2 linked regions of the Ammoniphilus sp. CFH 90114 genome follow. The protein of the gene in region 1 binds, or shares a complex with, the protein of each later gene. Links are inferred from orthologs where the notes say so. Each region holds a gene or a part of one and is shown in the gene's direction. Other genes may lie near its edges.

The links.
Region 2: the proteins of EIZ39_RS20885 (region 1) and EIZ39_RS06745 are in contact, whole or in part, in a cryo-EM structure (PDB 8Z21), measured with the Escherichia coli proteins. The link is inferred for Ammoniphilus sp. CFH 90114 from one-to-one orthologs.

Annotation. Positions count from the first base shown.
Region 1 is NZ_SDLI01000011.1:94,728-106,146, reverse strand. The notes cover bases 4,025-6,981. They hold EIZ39_RS20885 (ABC transporter ATP-binding protein), read left to right. Parts: upstream 4,025-4,977; coding sequence 4,978-5,985; downstream 5,986-6,981. Other genes in these bases: EIZ39_RS20875 (amidohydrolase), read left to right, coding at 6,948-6,981; EIZ39_RS20880 (ABC transporter ATP-binding protein), read left to right, coding at 5,957-6,928; EIZ39_RS20890 (ABC transporter permease subunit), read left to right, coding at 4,076-4,966; nikB (nickel ABC transporter permease), read left to right, coding at 4,025-4,047. Also shown: EIZ39_RS20905 (DUF6612 family protein), read left to right, coding at 90-1,325; EIZ39_RS20900 (glutathione ABC transporter substrate-binding protein), read left to right, coding at 1,468-3,063; more of nikB, read left to right, coding at 3,124-4,024; more of EIZ39_RS20875, read left to right, coding at 6,982-8,546; EIZ39_RS20870 (response regulator), read right to left, coding at 8,580-9,212; EIZ39_RS20865 (sensor histidine kinase), read right to left, coding at 9,187-10,557; EIZ39_RS20860 (YqaE/Pmp3 family membrane protein), read left to right, coding at 10,727-10,924; EIZ39_RS26840 (YwzD family small protein), read left to right, coding at 11,131-11,289; EIZ39_RS26835 (hypothetical protein), read right to left, coding at 11,298-11,419. UniProt on the Escherichia coli protein: Part of the ABC transporter complex OppABCDF involved in the uptake of oligopeptides and of the ABC transporter complex MppA-OppBCDF involved in the uptake of the cell wall murein tripeptide L-alanyl-gamma-D-glutamyl-meso-diaminopimelate.
Region 2 is NZ_SDLI01000002.1:401,126-412,566, forward strand. What follows is about bases 5,559-8,537. They hold EIZ39_RS06745 (ABC transporter permease), read left to right. Parts: upstream 5,559-6,572; coding sequence 6,573-7,502; downstream 7,503-8,537. Other genes in these bases: EIZ39_RS06740 (peptide ABC transporter substrate-binding protein), read left to right, coding at 5,559-6,291; EIZ39_RS06750 (ABC transporter permease), read left to right, coding at 7,506-8,432; EIZ39_RS06755 (ABC transporter ATP-binding protein), read left to right, coding at 8,452-8,537. In the rest of the region: fur (ferric iron uptake transcriptional regulator), read left to right, coding at 1-232; EIZ39_RS06715 (DUF4227 family protein), read left to right, coding at 346-585; site-specific tyrosine recombinase XerD, read left to right, coding at 717-1,601; deoB (phosphopentomutase), read left to right, coding at 1,769-2,950; EIZ39_RS06730 (purine-nucleoside phosphorylase), read left to right, coding at 2,952-3,770; EIZ39_RS06735 (Lrp/AsnC family transcriptional regulator), read left to right, coding at 4,107-4,574; more of EIZ39_RS06740, read left to right, coding at 4,639-5,558; more of EIZ39_RS06755, read left to right, coding at 8,538-9,462; EIZ39_RS06760 (ABC transporter ATP-binding protein), read left to right, coding at 9,543-10,541; EIZ39_RS06765 (D-alanyl-D-alanine carboxypeptidase family protein), read left to right, coding at 10,682-11,441. UniProt on the Escherichia coli protein: Part of the ABC transporter complex OppABCDF involved in the uptake of oligopeptides and of the ABC transporter complex MppA-OppBCDF involved in the uptake of the cell wall murein tripeptide L-alanyl-gamma-D-glutamyl-meso-diaminopimelate.

The DNA of each region.
Region 1 (11,419 bases):
TTCCGGGGGTGGATATTTGCAGTTAAAAAGGAAACTTTTCCTAAAATCTTCCGTATAACATAAAGACTAAACGACGGGAGGCTTTTTTTATGAAAAGAAGATTACTTGCTTTATCCCTATCAACGACTCTACTAGCAGGGACATTCATAGGATCAGGAAGTGTATCGGCAAACTCTACAGAACAAGACATCGTTACTAGAGGAGCTTTCATACATACTATTGTTGATCAACTTCAATTACCTTTACAGGATCAAAATGCCGTTCTTCCTCAAGATGTGTCCACAGATTCTCCTTATGCTCATGCCATTCGTGTCATGAAGGAGCGTAAAGTCATTTATGGATACGGAGATGGAACAGTTCGATTAGAAAATTCACTAAAAGCCAATGAAGCCTATATTATTATTGCGAAAATCCTCGGAACAAACCCAGAAGTCCTAAAAAATGATTATGGCATTTCGTTTGCGCACGACATGGTTACATTAGATGAAGCGAAGGCAGCGATTCAGAAGGCTTTAGTGAGTGATCCAACAGCCCACGAATGGGTCATCAAGTCATCCGAAGTGATGGATAAACAAGACTCTTTTAAAGCGAATATGACTCAAGATATGAATATGGTTCTCAGCCAAGGACTTCCTGAAGCACCTCCGATGAACACACTCAACATGACAATGAAGATGGAGATGGAATTCAAGAAGGACCAGGGTTTCCGAATCGTCTCCAACTCCAAGCTGCCGCAGCCTCTTACTACAGGGGAAACGGAAATGAAGATGGAGCAATACTTCGTCAAGGACGGCATGTATATGAAGATGCTGAATCCTGAAACCAACCAAGAAGAATGGATGAAGATGGGCAGCGAACTCCCGTTTACTTTTGATCAAATGATGGAGATGCAAAAAAATAGCGTAGCTTACAACCAACAAATGAATAACAAATATGTCTTCTATCGTGACTTAGGAACCGAGGTTATCGATGGAAAAGAGATGCAAAAGGTATCCTTGCAAGGAAGGTTTACTTCGATGCAGGAAATGTTGAGTCTTGCTGGCAACTTGTTCTCGGGTCAAGAGATGCCAGCTGCCATGATGGAAGAAACCGGATTAGAAGAATTGAGAATGTCGGGATTCATGTGGTTTGATCTGGAGACGAAGCTTCCGACTAAGCTTTCCATGCAGATGGACCTAGAGCTTGCTGAGATGCCAAATCAACCGATAGAAAGAATGGAAATGAAAATGAGCGGCACGTATACTGACTTTAACCAGGTAGATAGTATCGTTCTGCCTGAGGAAGCTAAGCAAGCGAAGGTCATTGGAGCTGCTGGGCAAGAGTAGTTCATTTACTAGAGGTTAGGGGACAAAACCGATGAGTTTTGTCTTCTAATCTCTTTTTATCTTTTTTTATCTTTTTTATCTGTTTATGATATCGCTAACAATTTATATAATTATTACAAAATTAAGAGAAGGGGGAAAATGAATGATAAAGAACAAGTGGGTCAAACGAACTCTGGCCTGTTTCGTTGCAACAAGTGTATTTCTAGTGGGATGTTCCAAAACGGAACCGGTTGCAAACACCTCAACAGGGGGGACAGAAACAGCTAGTCCAGCTAAACCAAGTGAGTTTATTGTTGCACAAGATGCCAATCCGACCACGATGGATCCACAGGACTCTCAGGAAAACGTCTCTTATTCTATTACTAAAACGATGTATGAAGGTCTATTAGATTTTGATAGAGATATGAAGATGCATCCAGTACTAGCAGAATCCATGCCAGAGATGGGGGAAGATGCGAAGTCACTTACATTTAAATTAAAGAAGGGCATTAAGTTCCATGATGGCACGGATTTTAATGCTGAAGCTGTGAAGGCTAATATTGATAGATTAAAAAATCCAGAAAATCGCTTGAAGCGGGCCTCTTTATTTGCTGCTGTTGAATCGGTTGAAGTGGTAGATGAATATACTGCAAAGGTCATTTTGAACAAGCCCTTCGCTGCTATTGTTCAAACCTTTGCCCATCCATCTGCTGCGATGATTTCACCAAAGGCCATCGCAGAAAATAACAAGGGACTTAATCGTGCACCCGTAGGTACAGGTCGATACAAATTTGTAGAGTGGAAAGATGCTCAACATACAATCGTTGAGAAGTTTGACGGATACTGGGACGCAGCCAACGCAGCTAAGGTAGATCGCATTGTATTCAAGCCGGTTCCAGAAGCGGCTTCAAGAGTAGCCATGCTAAAAACGGGAGAAGCTCATTTTGTTTATCCGTTGCCACCAGAGCAAACAGAAGCGGTTAAAGGGGACAACAATATCATCGTCGAGAAGTCACCGTCTTTATTTAGTAGATATGTAGCTTTTAACGTCACGAAGGAACCGTTTGATGATAAATTAGTACGCCAAGCGCTTAACTATGCTGTGGATAAAGAGGCTTTAGTAAAGGTGGTTATGAGAGGGTTTGCTTCCCCAGCTCAATCCGTTGTATCTCCTATGATATGGGGCTTCCAAAAGCAACAAATGTATGATTTCAACTTAGAAAAGGCAAAGCAATTGCTTGCCGAAGCGGGACATCCGAATGGATTTGAAACAACGATTTGGGTAGACAATTCTACCGAAAAAATTAAAATAGCAGAATTTATTCAGCAGCAATGGAAGCAAATCGGAGTCAATGCTAATGTTCAGCCGATGGAAGAAGGTACGCTATCTAACCAAATGTATGTAGAGGCGAAGGACAGTAAAATGCTTTCTTATGCAACAGGATGGTCACCTTCTACGGGTGAAATTGATTGGGGAGTGCGACCGTTGTTGACAAAGGACAATTTCCCTCCTGCTGGTTATAACGTCGGGTACTACACGAACGAAGAAGTAGAAAAGAACATTGCGCTGGGTCTATCCTCTAACAACGAACAAGAGCGTTTAGCCGCTTATGCGGAAGCTCAGAAAACGATTGTAGAAGATGCACCTTGGTTGTTCATGTTTGCGGTGGATAACGTCCTCGGAAAGAGAGCCAATATTGACGGAGCCTTCGTTATGCCAGGAACTCAGTTAGATGTTAAGGGTGTTGAATTCAAATAGTACAAGCAGGGGTTCAAGCGAGATCTTGAACCTCTTCTTTTCTAATAAAGGAGGAGGAATATGTTTATTTACATATGCAGGCGGCTCTTTGGGATGATTCCTATTTTGCTGATTGTATCCTTTATCACTTTTATGTTTTTGCATATGCTTCCTGGAGATCCTGCAAGAATGGTTGCTGGAACAGAGGCCACGTACCAAGATGTGGAGAATACGAGAATCAAGCTTGGGCTGGATAAGCCGCTTTATGAACAATACTGGAACTTTCTTACGGGTGCCTTGAAAGGGGATTTCGGTGATTCCTATCGAACACAGGAACCTATTGTAGATATGATTGCCGAACGATTCTGGCCGACGATGAAACTGACCTTTTATAGTATGGTATGGGCCGTTTTTGCCGGTGTTTTAATTGGAGTGATTGGAGCTACCAAAAGAGGGAAGTGGCAGGATCAAGTGACGATGTTTGCAGCCGTGACTGGGATTTCGATTCCCTCCTTTTGGCTAGGTCTCATGTTAATTGAAGTATTTAGCGTGAGGTTAGGATGGTTCCCTACAGGAGGAACAGGCTCCTTTTGGCATGTGGTTCTTCCTGCTATCACCTTAGGGTCTGGGGTCGCGGCGGTCATTGCCCGGTTCACCCGATCTAGTTTGGTTGAAGCGCTTCGCGAGGATTACGTTCGAACAGCAAGAGCGAAAGGGGCAAGAGAAAGGCTTGTGGTTTGGTCGCATGCTCTTCGGAATGCCTTGATCCCTGTGGTTACGATGACAGGACTACAGTTTGGGTTTCTATTAGGAGGAGCTGTAGTAACGGAAGCGGTCTTCTCTTGGCCGGGGTTGGGGAGACTGCTGATCGAAGCGGTTCAGTTCCGAGATTACCCGGTCATACAAGCCGAAATGTTGCTCTTCGCCTTACAGTTCTTACTTATTAATCTCTTGGTTGATGTGGTTTATGCCGTCTTAAACCCACAAATTCGCCTGCAAAGTTAAAGGAGTGAGGGGTATGTCTCAAGTAGAGATGACGACCGATGCACCGATAAACTCTCCTTCCATAGGAGGGACATCGAAGGAATCTCCTATGCGTCGCTTCATGAGGAGGTTTTCTAAGCAACGTATTGGCATGATCTCGTTGTTCATTGTTCTATCATTGATGATCCTTGCTGTCGTTGGGCCATTCATTGCCCCTTATGATCCGACAGAGCCTGATTACGATAAAATTTTATTATCCCCTACGGTAGAGCATTGGGCAGGGACGGATGAGTTTGGCCGAGACGTATTTAGCCGTCTGCTCCATGGGATTCGAATCTCGATGGCGGTTGGGCTTTTGTCTGTATTAGGCGGAGCTGTCATTGGAACGTTCTTTGGTCTAAGTGCGGGCTATTATGGAGGATGGTATGATTCCATGGTAATGCGGGCATGCGACGTGTTGTTTGCTTTTCCAGGAATCCTGTTAGCAATTGCAATCATTGCTCTTCTTGGACCTGGGATGACGAACGTTATTATCGCGGTAGGAATCTTTACCATTCCTATTTTCACAAGGATTGTCAGAGGAAATACGTTATCTTTGAAAAATATGACATACATCGAAGCGGCACGCGCAATGGGAATTCGTGATCGCTCGATTATTTGGAAACATATCTTTCCTGGTACCTTATCTATCGTGATGGTTTACTTCACCATGCGGATTGGTACAGCAATCTTAATTGCTGCTTCTCTATCCTTTCTTGGAATGGGAGCTCAACCACCGACGCCAGAATGGGGCACCATGCTCAGCGCTGGACGACAGTATATGACGACCTCGCCTCATATTGCCATCTTCCCGGGTTTAGCCATATTAATTACATGCTTGGCCTTTAACTTGCTGGGAGATGCGGTAAGGGATGCGCTGGATACAAGAATTAAGGATTAGAGGTGGAAAGAATGAAGAAGCTGCTTGAAGTCAATGACTTGAAAATTTCCTTTCGTACAGAAGAAAGTTCAGTTACAGCGGTGTCCGGCATTTCTTTTCATCTGCGTGAAGGAGAAACTCTAGGACTAGTGGGAGAATCAGGATGTGGAAAATCGATTACCTCCCTTTCTATCATGCGTCTTCTGCCAGGCGAGCCAACATGTACTGTAGAAGGCGATATTGCCTTTGATCAGAAGAATGTACTGAAAATGTCCGATAAAGAAATTCGTAATCTGCGCGGAAATGAAATATCGATGATATTTCAGGAGCCTATGACCTCTTTGAATCCCGTTTTTACGATTGGCAGACAGCTGGCGGAAGCGGTTTTATTACATCGAAAGATGAGCAAGAAAGAAGCTGAGGCTCTTGCTATAGAGATGTTAGTGAAAGTGGGCATTCCAAGGCCGAAGGAGATCATGAAAGATTATCCGCATCAACTCTCCGGTGGGATGAGACAGCGGATTATGATTGCAATGGCCTTATTATGCCAGCCGAAGCTTGTGATTGCGGATGAACCTACAACCGCGCTCGACGTGACCATACAAGCTCAAATTCTGGATCTGATTCGCAGAATGAAGGAAGAAACGGGGACATCGATTCTCTTGATCACGCACGACCTAGGCGTAGTGGCCGAAATGTGTGATCGAGTTCTTGTGATGTATGCCGGGCAGGTGGTGGAAGAAACGGATGTGGTCAGCTTATTTACTCGTCCTAAACATCCTTATACACGAGGATTGATGCAGTCGATCCCTCAACTAGATCAAAAGAAGGAGAGATTGACTCCGATCCCTGGTCAAGTTCCAGCCCTTACGCAGATGCCTCAAGGCTGTCGTTTCTATCCACGCTGCTCGGAGGCCGTCGACAAGTGCAAGACGGCTCCACCAAGCCTCGTGTATGTAGAAGAAGGCCATCAGTGCCGTTGTTGGTTGTATGAGAAGGAGGGAAAATCCGATGCAGAGCTCCACGCTACTGGAAGTTAATCATTTAAAAAAGTATTTTGAACTTCGCGGGGGCCTATTGAATAAGGTGACGGGTTATGTCAAGGCCGTCGATGATGTCTCCTTTCATGTGAAGCGCGGGGAAACGCTGGGAATCGTAGGGGAATCAGGATGCGGGAAGTCAACGGCAGGGCGCACCATTCTTCGCCTCTTGGAGCCAACAGAAGGACAAATCCTGTTTGAAGGCAAGGACCTCAGGTTGCTTTCTAGGGAAGAAATGAGGCGGATGCGCAAGGAAATACAAATGGTTTTTCAAGACCCATTTGCTTCCTTGAATCCTCGTTTGAAAATAAAGGATATTATCGCAGAACCGCTACTGGCGCATCATCTTGCAACGAAGGAGAATGTGGAAGAAAAGGTCTACCAAATCTTGCAGGTTTGCGGATTGCGCCCAGAGCAAGCGGAGCGATATCCTCATGAATTCTCCGGAGGTCAGCGTCAACGGATTGGGATTGCCCGTTCACTCGTCTTGCGGCCTAAGCTGATTATCGCTGATGAGCCGGTATCCGCGCTTGATGTTTCCATTCAGTCGCAAATTTTGAATTTACTCCAGGATCTGCAAGAGCAATTTGAATTGACCTATATCTTTATTTCTCATGATCTCTCCGTCGTCCGACATATTAGCAACCGCGTAGGCGTCATGTATTTGGGTCGTATGGTGGAAATGGGACCGACTGAAAACATGTATTCAGAACCGCTTCATCCTTATACGCAAGCTTTATTATCGGCTGTGCCGGTAGCCAATCCGTTGGAAAAGAAGGAGCGAATCATCTTGAGTGGGGATGTGCCATCACCAGCCAACCCTCCCGCTGGATGTGCCTTTGCTCCTCGCTGTCCAAAAGTGCTGGAAGTATGCAAGAGTGTAAGACCTGAATTAGAGTATGTGAGTGAGGACTATCAAGTAGCCTGTCATCTTTATAAATAATGGAAGCGAGGGATAGAAGGTGGCTGTAACCATTTTTATAAACGGAAAAATTTATACGCAAGATCCGAATCTTCCTTTAGTCGAAGCTGTAGTTGTGAGGGATGAGCGCATTATTGACCTTGGCAGTACAAAGGACATGCTGCTTCAGTGGGGAAGTCCTAATGCCGTAACCATCGACTTGCTTAATCACCCGGTTACGCCCGGTTTGATTGATAGTCACTTGCATATTTCTAGTATTGGCTTGAAGCTGCTTCACTTGGACCTGTCCGGGTTTGGGTCAAAAGCTGAACTGTTGGCTTCCGTTAGACAAAAGGCTGAACAAACTCCTCTTGATGAGTGGGTGATAGGCAGGGGCTGGGATGAGAATCTTTTTAAGGATGGAAGTGGTTTGCCAACCATAGAAGAATTAGATGCCGCTTCCTTGGGACGTCCTCTTTTCTTGACACGCGTTTGTGGTCATGCTTTTCTAGTAAACCATAGGGCTTTAGAGATCAGTCATTATCATCCAGGCATAGAGGTGCCTTCCGGTGGAGAGATTGTGGTGGACTCGCAAACAGGTAAACCGACGGGCTTGTTTTTAGAGACGGCGTCACAATTAATTAGAAAATACATCCCAGAAACAAGTTATGACCAATTAAAGCAGGCTGTTAAACAAGCCATGGAGCTGTCCTTAGAGCTAGGATTAACTAGTGTGCATACAGAGGATCTACGTTACTTAGGTGGTTTTGAGCAGACTTACCGAATATATGATGAGCTTATTCATCAAGAGGGAGTCGGATTAAGGACGAATCTCCTTATCTATTATCCTTACTTGAAAGCATTGAAGGAAGCAGGAATGTACACAGGGTATGGAAGCCCCTATTTACAGATAGGTGCGCTAAAGATTTTTGCGGATGGTGCACTAGGGCGAAGAACCGCTTATATGTCTGTTCCATATCAAGATGACCCCAACATGGTAGGTTATCCTGTCCATGATCCTGAGGCTTTAACCGAAATTATTCGTGGGGCGAGGGAGCACCAAATGCCGATTGCTGTCCATGTCATTGGTGATAAGGCATTAGAAATAACACTTGATGGACTCGATCAGTTCGCGCCTGTTGCGTATCGTGATCGACTGATTCATACTTCCGTAATACGACCCGATTTGTTGGAGCGATTAAAGCACCCAAGCCGAATGGCTGACCTTCAACCTCGTTTTGTACCAGGGGATTTCCCATGGCTATATGATCGTTTGGGAGAAGAAAGGGCTCATTATTCTTATGTGTGGAAGACGATGATGGAAGCTGGGATCATCTGTGCAGGAGGATCGGATGCTCCTGTCGAGCCGCTAGACCCTCTACTAGGCCTTCACGCAGCGGTGACCCGTAAGGCCCCAGGTGAAGACCATCCAGGCTGGAACCCGAGCGAGAAGTTAACGATTGAGGAGGCTGTGACACTGTTTACGGTGGGTGGTGCTTACGCTACCAATGAGGAGACGGTGAAAGGAACGATCACAAGAGGGAAGTGGGCGGATATGACGGTGTATTCGAAGGACATCTTTACGTCCCACCCTGATGAGCTGCTTTCTACGAAAGTCGTGATGACGATTGTAGGTGGTAAGGTTAGGTATGAGAGGTAGCTCCTTGCATGAATGAAAGCTAAGCCGATGGGCTTAGCTTTTTGCTGTTTTCCACAAATATTGATTTTTAGGTCGCCCCACCTTACGATAATGAGGAATTACTTCCACGGCTTCTTCGTCCATTAATTGGGCGATGTAGCGATGGACGGTCGGATAGGCTAAACCAACCCCTTCTGTAATTTCCTCAATCGTTACGGGCTGAGTTTGTTCCTTGAGAAACTGGACGATCAGGTTCATCGTATTTTCGCTAATTCCCTTGGTAACCCATACCTCGCGACGCTTATTCTGTTGGTGGCGCTTCATGGAGGAAAGCTCAAGATGCAGGTTCAAACGTGAAATCAAATCAGGGGCTCGAACCGGTTTTAGCGAAAAGTCGGTGGCGCCTGCTTCAAAGAAACCTTGAACGGTTTCTTCGCGTTCATCGACGGTCAAGACAAGAATCGGTACCTGCTCGCTCATCTCTCTCAAGGCTCTTACAGTCTCAAGACCATCCATCTCCGGCATATAGTAGTCTACTAAAACCACTTCGAATTCGTCTTCATTAAACCGTTCACAAGCCTCTTTTCCATTTTCTAAAGCTAGGGAGTCGAAGCCCGCAAACTCACATATTTCTTGTAAGGTATAGCGAATCATTGGATCATCATCCACAATGAGTATTTTCGTCATGAGCTTCCCCCTTAGGTAGGATGACGGTAACCACCGTTTCCCCTTCTGTACTTCGAACCGTAAGTTTTCCTTGGTGGCCTTCAATGACCTGTCTTACGAAAGCGAGGCCCGCACCGGCTGAATCCTTGGTAGAGAAGCCTAGATCCCAGATTTTTTTGATATGTTCTTGAGAGATTCCTTTTCCATTATCAAAAATGGAAAAATGAACTTCATTCCTTGAGCGCTCCACAAGCAGCCCGACTTTCCTATTAGGAACATCTACTGTCGATTCAAAAGAGTTATTTAGTAAATTAATAAGGGTGCGAACGATTCGAGTTTTGTTGACGTAGAGGAGAGGCATCTCCCCTTTTACATCGACATCAAAAGAGCCTAGTGATCCTCCGGATCGGGTAGAACGAACCGTATCAATGATTTCGTGTACACTGACGAGTGTTCTCTTCTCTTCAAATAGAATCTCTGAAATCATACTGTTCATATGAGCGATTGACTGTTCGATCTTCTCGGAATAGGTTTCGACCTTTTTGTCCGGGGCCCTCAACTGAACAAGAGAGTTAAGCCCTCTAATAGAGGTGAGAGGGGTTTTAAGATCATGAACAAGGAAAAGAACCTCTTGACCTGAACGAGCTTGAGCCATCTTTAACTTAACCTGTTGGACCCTTAGTTTCTCTTGTTCTGTATGCTTCATCATGCGAATGAGAAGACAGGTAATCCCTGCAGACAAGAGGAGAACAAAAAACAGCAAGAGTGAGAAGAGGCTTAGTCCCGAGTCTACTCCATAAGCTTCAGCTAACTGTTTAATTCTAAGGGAGATCCGACGGGTACCAAACCCAAAGCTTGTCAGCCATTTCACCATATCTAACCATTCAATAGCTAGTAGATATTGAAATAAAATAAGAATCTTCCACCCAATACCAGGCAACTCTCTACCTATTTGATTAACAGCTATAATTCCCAGAATGAGCAGCACAGCTGAACCGCTATAATAAAAGTCATTAGGGAAGTATAGAAATAACAGACTATGAGTAATCAATAGGAAGAGTAAGGGGACAACAACAGCCAGCCAACGACGCTTGATCGAGGTTGAGATGACTTCACAGAACAAAAACAAACCCAAATAATGGGGTAATGACTGAGCGGTATTGAAAACCACAGCAAAGATAGAGGAGATGAGCAGAGGGTTGGCCATTCGCGTAACCTCTACCATCCAGACAGCATCTAGTAAACGGATATGTTCAGGTCCAAGTAGAGTGGAGAGTATAACACCAATGACAAACAGCGTTAAGGCAGCAAGAAGTAAAAAGATCTTGCGGCGTAGATAATGAAATGTTGCATGTTGATCTAGCACTAGCCTCATCCTTAAAGTAAAAAGTAATTATTGTGATGATAAAGTAATGAATGTTTTATGTCAATTGTTAACTTTCTAATTAATGATAAATTGGGCCCATCTGGTTGAAACATGGAACAACCCTCATCCGTAATACATACTAATATGAAAGGAAGGGGAGTGATCATGGATGATGTATCTCATTGCTCTTGTTCTTCCTCCGGTAGCTGTATTACTATGTGGAAAACCATTTCAGGCCATATTAAATTTGGTCTTGACGCTGTTTTTTTGGTTTCCAGGAGCCATACATGCAGTCTTCGTTGTACACGAAAAGAAAGCAGATAAACGAGCGAAAATGATTGTGGATAGTCATAAGCGATACCGATGAGGGAGGGAACATAACTGCTCAGAGATGGGCAGTTTTTTTCGTTTTAAATAAGAAAAGCATTTTGGGTTAATGGCCCAGAATGCTTTGTTCGTCTGTACTCATGTCGAATTATGGAGAATACTAATGATTGCTAGAGTGAAGTAATGAGGAATATAATATTTATTGTAGGAAAAGGAAAAAAATTGAAGGTAAACGGAGTATGACAAATGAAAACCCAAATACCGGTGCTAGATCAAAAGACCGTACAGGATATACTTATTGAAATTTATCAGAAGAGCCAAGCGGAAAACAACTTAAATACAGAGCAAATTGTACAAGACATCGTGAATCAATTGAGAGTCGCTATGATTTCGAACGCCAAGTAACAGATGGATTATCTTAGTTTCTGCATTTGATACTGATGATAGGCCACTTTTTGTTGGAGTTTTTTCTGCTCGTCCTTATCGATACAATCATGAATAAGGGTATGGTGAAAATACGCCCAGAAACGATGCC
Region 2 (11,441 bases), on another replicon or contig:
TCATAAAATAAATTTTGGAGATGGTGTAGCGAGATACGAGTTCCGAGCAGAGAACCAGGCACACCACCATCACCATCTTATATGCGTACAATGCGGTACAGTGGATGAAATTGAAGATGATCTGCTCGATGAGGTTGAAGAAATTGTAGAAAGAGACTTTAACTTTAGAATTACAGATCACCGCTTAACTTTCCATGGGGTATGTCATCGCTGCCAAGGTGAAGCGGAATAGAAATGTGAAGGGAATCGCCTAGCGATTCTTTTTTTGTTTCTAATATGTATAATTCGCCCATAATAGGAATAAAAATGAATCAATCTTGTCCGAAAGGAATTGGGCGGTGGGTTATGTTTATATCTTTTCGAAGATTATTTGAAGGAGTCAGACTGATTATCATCTTTGTCGTAACGACGTTTATCTTTTTTAGTGTAATATCCTTTTTCTCGGATGTAATAAAACCAAGCAATCCTTATAGGAAGCCAGAAGGAAGGGCGGTGAAGGTGATGAAAGTGGAAGATCACCTGTATCCCAGAACAGAATATGGAGCGATTGAAAGGCTCAAATTATTCTATTGGTACGGAGAATGAGAAAATCCGAAGGTCATGCAGGAAAATAAAAGAGGGAAGTGGAATACTTCTATTAGAAAATGTTGCACTTATGCAGATAAAGAATGCGAGACATCTAACAAATTCTAATCTGCCAATAAAGGAGAACCGCAATGGAAACATGGTTGAATCAGTTTATGACCTACCTGCAAACAGAGAAAGGACTTGCTAAGAATTCGATAGACTCTTATCGCAGAGATCTTCTTCTCTACGTTGACTTCCTGGAATCCAAACATGTTTTCGACCTGAAAAAAGTAAAGGAAGACGATCTGACTCAGTTTCTTTATTACCTAAAAGAGAAGGGTCGAGCTGCCTCTACTATCTCTCGGCACTTGGCATCCATTCGATCCTTTTATTCATATTTGCTAAGAGAACAAGTTTTATATAGAGATCCTACTATTCATCTTGAATCGCCGAAGGTAGAGAAGAAGCTACCTAAGATTTTAACCGTAAACGAGGTTGAACGATTAATGAGCTCGCCTGATCTTCATGATCCGGCAGGATTAAGAGATAAAGCAATGCTTGAACTTCTCTATGCTTCAGGAGCTAAGGTGTCTGAGATGTTAGCCGTTGATCTGGAAGAGGTTAATCTAGAACTTGGCTATGTCAAGTGTACGAACAAGAATCGCGAGAGAATTATTCCTCTTGGGAAATATGCCATTGATACACTAGGGAGTTATTTACTAAAGGGAAGACCTGGATTTATTAAGGATAAGGATGAACAAGCGTTATTCCTGAATCAACAAGGAAAGAGACTGTCTAGACAAGGGTTTTGGAAGCTGATTAAGAAGTATGCCGACAAGGCGAATATTAGTAAGGACATTACGCCTCATACGTTAAGACACTCCTTTGCTGCTCATCTCCTAGAGAATGGAGCAGATTTAAGGTCGGTCCAAGAAATGCTGGGTCATGCCGATATCTCCACTACACAAATCTATACACAAATTACCAAGCCGAGGCTTCGGGAAGTCTATTCAAAGGCACACCCAAGGGCTTGAATATTTCGCTCTTCGGAAGAGACCTAGGTGTGGGTCAATCGTTTCGATTCCGAGCGTTTTTTTGTCTGCCTGGACAAGAACATTTATAATGTTCTTTTTCGGTAAAATGTGAATGAGTTGGGGAAAATGAAAAAAGTAAATATGATTTGTTCAGGGGGTAAAACAGATTGTTTAGTCGTATTTTTTTAATTGTATTAGATAGCGTTGGCATTGGCGAGTTGCCTGATGCTGATCAGTTCGGGGATAAAGGTTCTCATACGTTAGGTCATATTGCTGAAAAGATGAATGGACTAAAAGTTCCTAATATGCAAGCATTGGGACTAGGAAACATCGAACCGCTTCTAGGAATTGAAGCCCTGGCGGCGCCACAAGCGCACTACGGCAAGATGGCTGAAGTATCAGTAGGCAAGGATACGAGCACGGGGCATTGGGAGCTCATGGGCCTCAAGGTATCTACTCCTTTTCATACATACCCAAATGGATTTCCAGCAAAATTGATTGAGGCCTTTTCTAAGCGAATTGGTCGTGGTGTATTAGGAAACAAGCCTGCTTCAGGTACAGAGATCATTGAAGAATTAGGAGAGGAGCATGTAAACACAGGGGATGTCATTGTGTATACATCAGCCGACTCGGTCTTTCAAATTGCTGCCCATGAAGAAGTCGTTCCTCTAGACGAGCTTTATAAAATTTGTGAAGTGGCTAGAGAGCTTACAATGGAAGATAGCGATTTTCCTGTATTAAGAGTCATTGCTCGTCCCTTCGTAGGTCAAGCTGGTCAATTCAAACGAACAGCCAACCGCCGAGATTATTCGTTAAAGCCACCAGGAAAGACCGTGATGAACAGCCTACTCGAAGCCGGGTATGATTCCATTGCCATAGGTAAAATCTCAGATATCTATGCGGGTGAAGGAGTTAGCGATTCTGTAAAGACCAAGGACAATATGGATGGTGTGAATAAACTGCTTGAGGTAATGGAGAGGGATTTTAAAGGTCTTGCTTTCTTAAACCTAGTTGACTTTGATGCCTTGTTCGGACATCGCCGAGACCCTCTGGGTTACGGACAAGCACTTGTTGAGTTTGATGAGCGACTGCCAGAAATTCTAGGGAAGTTAAAAGAGAACGACTTACTCATTCTCACCGCGGACCATGGCAATGATCCTGTGCATCCGGGAACGGATCATACAAGGGAATATGTTCCCATCCTTTGTGTTCATCCTGGAATGACCCAAGGAGAGAATTTGGGTATTCGTGAGACCTTTGCTGATATTGGTGCTACAGTAGCAGAAAACTTTGGCATTACGAAGCCGGAAATTGGTAATAGTTTTCTTAAGAACCTAGGAGGATTATAAGATGCAAACTATAGAGCAAATTCAGGAGACAAAAGAATATATTCTTGCCCAACTTCATGAGGCTCCAGAGATCGGACTTATTCTCGGGTCGGGTCTCGGCGTACTTGCTGATGAAATTGAAAATCCTATTGCGATCCCTTATCATGAGATCCCTCATTTCCCCACCTCCACCGTGGAAGGACATAAGGGGCAACTGGTTATTGGACAGTTGAACGGAAAGCTGGTCGTGGCCATGCAAGGTAGATTCCATTATTACGAGGGGTATTCTCTAGATACGGTGACTTTTCCTGTACGGGTTATGGCGGCGATAGGGGTTCAGAAAATCTTAGTTACAAATGCCGCAGGTGGAATCAATACGAGCTTTGAACCTGGGGAACTGATGCTTATTGAAGATCACATCAATATGACAGGTAGAAATCCGCTGATCGGTCCACATGACTCGAGGTTGGGCGTACGATTCCCAGATATGTCAGAGGCCTACTCTAAAGAGCTTGTTCAATTAGCTGAACAAGTAGCGAAAGAGCAAGGGATTGAAGTGAAAAAAGGAATATATGCAGGGTTAACGGGACCTAGCTATGAAACCCCGGCTGAGATTCGGATGTTGCGTATGCTTGGTGCAGATGCTGTGGGAATGTCTACGGTGCCGGAAGTCATAGTGGCGCGCCATAGCGGGATGAAGGTTTTGGGAATATCTTGCATAAGCAATATGGCTGCAGGAATATTGCCTCAGCCGCTTACTCATGAAGAGGTAATGGAAACCGCAGAAAAAGCCAAAGAAAAATTTTTAGGGTTAGTAAAAGGAATTGTGAAAGAATTATAGCGTAGATAATTCCTGCGAATATCGAAGAATATTGCCAATAATGTTAATGAAAACGTGCACTTCTAGCTCTGAGGTGCACGTTTTTTATCTCGATCGTAAAGTTCTAAGATTCAGAGAACTAATATTTATTCGTGTGACATCGCTTACATTCAGATGAAACAAAAGTTTTGTTTTTTGATATTAAGTAAAAATACAGTTATATGAATTTATATAAAATCAGGATTGGTTCTATTTATTTTTTTTACGAAATGCGTAGAAATTATTGAAGAAAATGATATAATCGTATTTATGCGCGGGGGCCCTCAAAACGTTAAGGATAACAGTGGAGAAATAATGATGAAAAAACTAGATCGTTTAGACTTTGAAATCTTGCAGTTGTTACAAGAGGATGGACGCCGTTCCTATACGGAAATGGCTCAATTGCTAGAGGTGAGCGAAGGGACAATACGAGCTCGCATTAACAAGATGCAGGAAGAAGAAGTGTTTGAATTTATCATCCATACCAATCCGAATAAAGTAGGGTTAAACGTTCAGGCCATTATTGGAATTAAGACACAATTAGGACTGCAAGAACGAGTAGCCGTTCAATTAAGAGATTTTCCTTCTGTACGTTTTATCGGAGCTTTCTCAGGACGCAATGATCTGATTATTCAAGCTTACTTCCGTTCGAATGACGAGTTGGTTTTATTCGTAAACCATGACCTCTCCAAGATTGAGGGTATCATTTCTGCCGATGTATCCATCGAGTTAAAACAGTACAAGGATTCTTTCTCTTTTATCAGACCGGATGATTGTGACGACTAGTTACCCGATTTGATGCGAGATGAAGTATAAACACAAACAAAAATCATTAGGGGGTACTCACAACATGAAGAAACAGACGTTGGTTAAGTTAATGTCTACAGCTATGGTTTCAAGCCTAGTGTTGACAGCATGTGGAGGCGGAAGCACAGCTCAGCCATCCACTGACAAGCCCGCAGATCAAGGTGCGACAGAAGAGAATAAGGCACCTCAAGTATTGCGTCTAAACATCAACAGCGAACCTCCTACGCTCGATCCAGGTCTTGCTGAAGATAGTACTTCCGGAACATTAATTCGCCAAATGTTTGAGGGTCTTACTCGTATTGGAGAAGATGAAAATCCTCATGAAGCAGCAGCTGAAAAAATTGAGGTTTCCGAAGACCTTAAGACTTACACTTTCACCATCCGTGAAAATGCAAAATGGTCTAACGGTGACCCTGTAACTGCTTATGACTTCGAATATGCGTGGGAGCGCGTCCTTGCTCCAGAAACAGCAGCAAACTATGCTTACCAGCTCTATGTAATTAAGAATGCGGAGAAATTTAACAAGGGCGAAATCAAGGATGTAAACGAAGTTGGAATTAAAGCTACTGATGAGAGAACATTGGTTGTAGAATTAGAGAATCCAACTCCTTACTTCCTAGAATTGACTGCTTTCTACACTTATATGCCTGTTAATAAGAATATTGTAGAGGCTAACAAAGATTGGGCGAATGATGCAACGGATAAGTATGTATCAAACGGTGCATTTAAATTAGATAAGTGGGAACATAACAATATTGCTGAAATCGTGAAGAATGATCAATATTGGGATGCTGATAAAGTTCAACTTGACCGTATTACTTTTGCTATGATTGAAGATCATGCTACAGCATTCAACATGTTTGAGAATGGGGAATTGGATTGGGCTGGTGCACCAACATCTGACCTGCCAACTGATGCGATTCCGACACTTAAGGACCAAGGTAGATTAAATATCTATCCAATTGCAGGAACTTACTGGTATAAATTCCAAACGGAAAAACCACCATTTAACAATGTTAAGATGCGTAAAGCTTTTGCTTATGCAATGGACCGTCAAACCATCATTGACAACGTTACGCAGGCAGATCAAATCCCTGCAATGGGTGCGGTTCCTCCAACCATGGGACTTAAGAATGAAGGCTACTTCAAGGATAACGACTTAGAAACTGCTAAGAAATTATTTGATGAAGGACTTCAAGAGCTCGGGATGACCAAGGAAGAATTGGACGTTACACTAAGCTACAACACAAGTGAAAGTCACCAAAAAATAGCTCAAGCTATCCAAGACCAATGGAAGAAAGCATTTGGTATTGACGTGAAACTTGAAAATATGGAATGGAAAGTATATCTAGAAGAAATGCATAGCGGAAACTACCAAGTTGGACGTATGGGATGGTTGGGAGACTTTAATGATCCAATCAACTTCTTAGAACTTTACAAAGATAAGTACGGCGGAAACAACGATACCTTATGGGAAAATGCTGATTTCCAACGTTTACTAGGCGAATCTGCAGTTGAAGCTGATCCAGATAAGCGTAAGCAAATTCTAGCTCAAGCTGAACAAATTCTGATGGATGAAATGCCAATTGCACCAATCTATTTCTACACCAAATCTTATGTGAAGGATGACAAAGTAAAAGGCGTCCTTCTACATGGTTTGGGAGATGTAGACTATAAGTACGCTTATATTGAATAATCTAGACTGGTAATTCTTTAGTGTTGATCTAAGATGAATGAACATGATAGAGTAATTGAGCGAGTGTTCAGGATCCGCTTAGATCAACACGCAAATATAAAAGCCCCATTACAACAGCCTTACAAGGCGTACTACATCATGGTTAACATCTAAGTTGCGTGTTCAAGGTATATGTTGCTGAGTCTTATTTGGACTCGCCATATACCTTGATTACTATTTGGGGAAAAGCTGAAAAGTCGAATGTTGTCGAATTAACAGAAAGTTTTATGGGAGGTGTAATGGTGGCACGCTACTTATTAAGACGTTTAATATTTGTGTTTCTTTCTTTGTTCCTTATTATCAGCGCCACGTTCTTCTTAATGAAGGCAATACCTGGAGATCCTTTTACTTCAGAGAAGGCTGTTCCAAAAGAGATTTTGGAATCGATGATGGAGCATTATGGATTAAATGATCCTATACATGTGCAGTATGTGAAATATTTGGGATCCGTTGTAACATGGGAACTAGGTCCATCATTTAAATATAAGGCAAGAACAGTAAATGATATTATTAATGACGGTTTTCCCGTCTCCTTTACACTCGGTCTTTCGGCCTTATTTATTGCTATAAGTTTTGGATTGATATTGGGTGTGATTGCGGCTCTATACCACAATAAGTGGCAGGATTATACGGCTATGGTCATTGCCGTTCTAGGGATTTCTGTGCCTAGCTTTATCTTAGCTACGTTCTCTCAATATATATTTGCTATGAAATTGGGATGGTTCCCTGTTGCTAGATGGGGTTCGATTGAACAGATCGTATTGCCAGCTTTTGCTCTAGCAGCATTACCGATGGCCTTTATTGCTCGTTTGACTCGTTCCAATATGCTTGAAGTATTAGCTCAAGACTATATTAAAACAGCTAAAGCAAAAGGACTGACCAAATTTAAAACGACTTTTGTTCATGCATTGCGTAATGCTCTAATGCCTGTTATTACGTACTTAGGGCCTTTGTCCGCGAGTATCTTGACAGGGACGTTTGTTATCGAGAGAATTTTTGGTATCCCTGGTCTCGGAAGTCACTTCGTGACAAGTATAAGCAACCGTGACTATACGGTTATTATGGGTACAACCGTATTTTATAGTGTAATTCTATTATTTATGATTTTGTTGGTAGATATCCTCTACGGAATCATAGATCCTAGGATTAAACTCTCCGGAAAGGGGAAATAGATCATGTCACAACAAGTGAAATTAACGAAGGACTTGTTCCAACCGGTCCAAAAAGACTTAAACAAAGCAGAGGAAATCACGCGGCCAAGTCTTTCTTTCTGGAAAGATGCCTGGAGACGCTTAAAAGCTAATAAATTAGCCATGGTAGGTTTATGGATTTTGGTTTTCCTTGCCATTATGGCCACAGTTGGCCCTTCTATCAATGGTTATACCTACTATGATACGAACTTAAAACTTAAAAACTTAGCACCAAGTGCAGAATACTGGTTTGGTACAGACGACTTGGGACGCGATATGTTTACGCGAGTATGGTATGGTGCACGTATTTCTTTATTTATCGGGATTACTGCTGCTGTTATCGATTTAATTATTGGAATTATCTGGGGTGGTATTGCCGGCTTTAAGGGCGGTAAAGTGGACGATCTCATGATGCGTTTTGCCGACATTCTTAACGGACTTCCGTATTTGCTAGTTGTAATCATGCTAATGGTTGTAATGGAGCAAGGATTATTCACGATCATTGTAGCTATGACGATTACCGGATGGATTGGAATGGCCCGTATTGTAAGAGGTCAGATTCTTCAATTGAAAGAACTCGAATATGTTCTTGCCGCTCGTTCTCTAGGTGCAAGTGCATCTCGTATACTATTCAAACATTTGATTCCAAACGCAATGGGTCCCATTATTGTTACGATGACTCTAACGGTGCCAAGTGCGATATTTACCGAAGCATTCTTGAGCTTTTTGGGTCTAGGGGTACAAGCACCCATTGCAAGTTGGGGTACGATGGCAAGTGATGGTCTTGGAGCTCTTCGCTACTATCCATGGCGTTTATTTTTCCCAGCCATCTTTATCAGTATCACGATGTTAGCCTTTAACGTACTGGGTGATGGATTGCGTGATGCACTAGACCCTCGTCTACGTAAATAATCGGAGGTGAAATAAGGAAATGGAAAAAATCCTCGAAGTCAAAGACCTGCATGTGTCATTTAATACGTATGCAGGAGAAGTAAAGGCCGTTCGTGGCGTGAATTTTCACGTGGGCAAAGGGGAATCTGTCGCCATTGTAGGGGAATCTGGTTGTGGTAAATCCGTAACCTCCCAAACGATTATGAAATTGATCCCGATGCCTCCGGGTCAAATCAAGCAGGGTCAAATTCTCTTCCAAGGCGAAGATATCGTAAAGAAATCCGATAAAGAGATGGAAAAAGTCAGAGGAAAAGATATGGGGATGATCTTCCAGGATCCAATGACTTCCCTTAATCCAACGATGACGATTGGGCGACAAATTATGGAAGGCTTAGTTAAGCATCAAGGTCTCTCTAGAGCGGAAGCAAAAGAAAGAGCGATTGAAATGCTTCGCCTGGTTGGAATTCCTAATCCCGAGGCTCGTGTTGAGCAATACCCGCATGAGTTTAGCGGGGGAATGCGTCAGCGTGCGATGATCGCGATTGCGTTAGCTTGTCAGCCTAAATTATTGATAGCCGACGAACCGACAACAGCTTTAGACGTAACGATTCAAGCGCAGATCATGGATCTTATGAAGGACCTTCAAGAGAAAACAGGAACATCTATTATCTTGATTACTCACGATCTAGGGGTAGTAGCGGAAACCTGTGACCGTGTCGTCGTTATGTATGCAGGACAGGTCATTGAAACAGGTACAGTGAATGAAATCTTCTACTCTCCTAAACATCCGTATACAAAAGGCTTACTCAAATCAGTACCTCGCCTTGACTTGAAAAAGGATGAGGAACTTGTTCCGATCTTTGGAACTCCGCCAGATCTGTTAAACCCACCAACAGGGTGTGCGTTTGCTCCACGATGCGATTATGCTATGAAGGTTTGTACTCAGCTGGACCCTCAAATGGAGGATATGAGTAAAACCCATAAAGCTGCTTGCTGGTTGAACCATCCTATGGCTAAAGAAGTCAACCCTAGTGCGGTCGGGTCTGAGTAAGTAAAAATACAGATTGTCCCACTGTGGGCTAGAACACGCTTGTGAGAGTTACGCAAGCAGATGAAGGAGGGTGAAAAGCGATGTCAGTACAACTTCGTGAAGATAAACAAAAACAAAAGAATAGCGAAGTACTATTAGAAGTAAAGGGCTTAAAAAAGTTCTTTAATGCTGGTGATTCCGTTGTTAAAGCAGTAAACAACCTAGACTTTGTCATTCATCGCGGGGAGACCCTTGGTTTTGTTGGAGAATCCGGATGTGGTAAGTCAACAGCTGGTAGAACCATTCTTCGTTTGTACGATGCAACGGAAGGAGAAGTACTGTTTGAAGGGAAGGACATCCAAAAGCTATCCCCTAAGCAATTAAAGGAAATGCGTAAAGAGATCCAAATGATTTTCCAAGATCCGTATGCTTCCCTTAATCCTCGTATGACGGTGGGAGATATTATTGGTGAACCGATTGATATTCATGGATTAGCTACTGGAGAAAAACGCAAACAGCGTATCCAGGAACTTTTAAAATTAGTAGGTTTGAACCCTGAGCATATAAATCGTTTTCCTCACGAATTCAGTGGGGGTCAGCGTCAACGTATCGGAATTGCTCGTGCGCTTGCCGTTGAACCGAAGTTTATCATCTGTGATGAGCCCATTTCGGCCCTTGACGTATCTATTCAGGCTCAGGTGGTGAATCTGTTAAAAGAGCTTCAGAATAAAATGGGATTAACTTATTTATTTATTGCTCATGACTTATCCATGGTAAAACACATTAGTGATCGTGTTGCGGTTATGTATCTTGGTAAAATGGTAGAGTTGGCTGAGAGTGAGACTTTATATGCTGAACCACTTCATCCTTACTCTGAAGCTCTATTATCTGCTATTCCGATCCCAGACCCTGAGTTAGAGCGCAGTCGTGAGCGAATTGTGCTTCAGGGGGATGTACCGAGCCCAATGAATCCTCCATCTGGCTGTCATTTCCGAACTCGTTGTCCGAAAGTGATGGATATTTGTTCTAAGCAAGAACCAGAGTGGAAGGAAGTTAAGCCTGGTCATTTTACAGCTTGTCATATCTATAATGATAAATAATATAGAAAAGAAGAAAGTTCTGTTTTGCGGAACTTTCTTTTTTTTGTTCTCTTCCTTTGGTATATATATCCAGCAAAATGTCCAGACTAGAATTGAATTAGAGTTTATTCATTGAACGATTTTACTTTTGGAGGGAGATTATGCAAAAGAAGGTTGCGCTGTTGGTTGCTATGATGCTATGTTTACTACCCATTTCCAGCTTTGCACAGGAACCTGCCTTAGACTTGGCTCCTAATGCAAAATCTGCAATTTTAATTGAAGTAGATACGGGTACAATCATCTATGAGAAAAATTCAAATGAAAAACTACCGCCTGCAAGCATCACGAAGGTAATGACTATGTTACTTATCATGGAAGCGCTGGAACGCGGCGAAATTAAATTGTCGGACAAGGTGAGGGCGAGCGAGTACGCTGCCTCGATGGGAGGTTCACAGATCTTCTTGGAACCTGGTGAGATGATGAGTGTAGAAGAAATGTTAAAAGGAATTGCTATTGCATCAGGAAATGATGCCTCCGTTGCCATGGCTGAACATCTCGCTGGAACAGAAGAGGCTTTCGTAACGAAAATGAATCAAAGAGTGAAAGAAATGGGATTACAAAATACAAACTTCGCAAATACAAATGGGCTTCCGGCCAACAATCATTTTTCTACAGCCCATGATATTGCGATGATGTCAAGAGAATTGCTAAAGCATGAAGAAATTACGAAATATACAAGCTTGTACCAAGATTATTTACGCAAGGACTCAAGCCGTCCATTCTGGCTCGTGAACACCAACAAATTAGTGCGTTTTTACCCAGGGGCAGACGGTTTAAAAACAGGGTATACATCAGAAGCGAAGTATTGCCTAACAGCAACAGCTAAGAGGGACAATATGCGAGTAGTGGCTGTTGTTATGG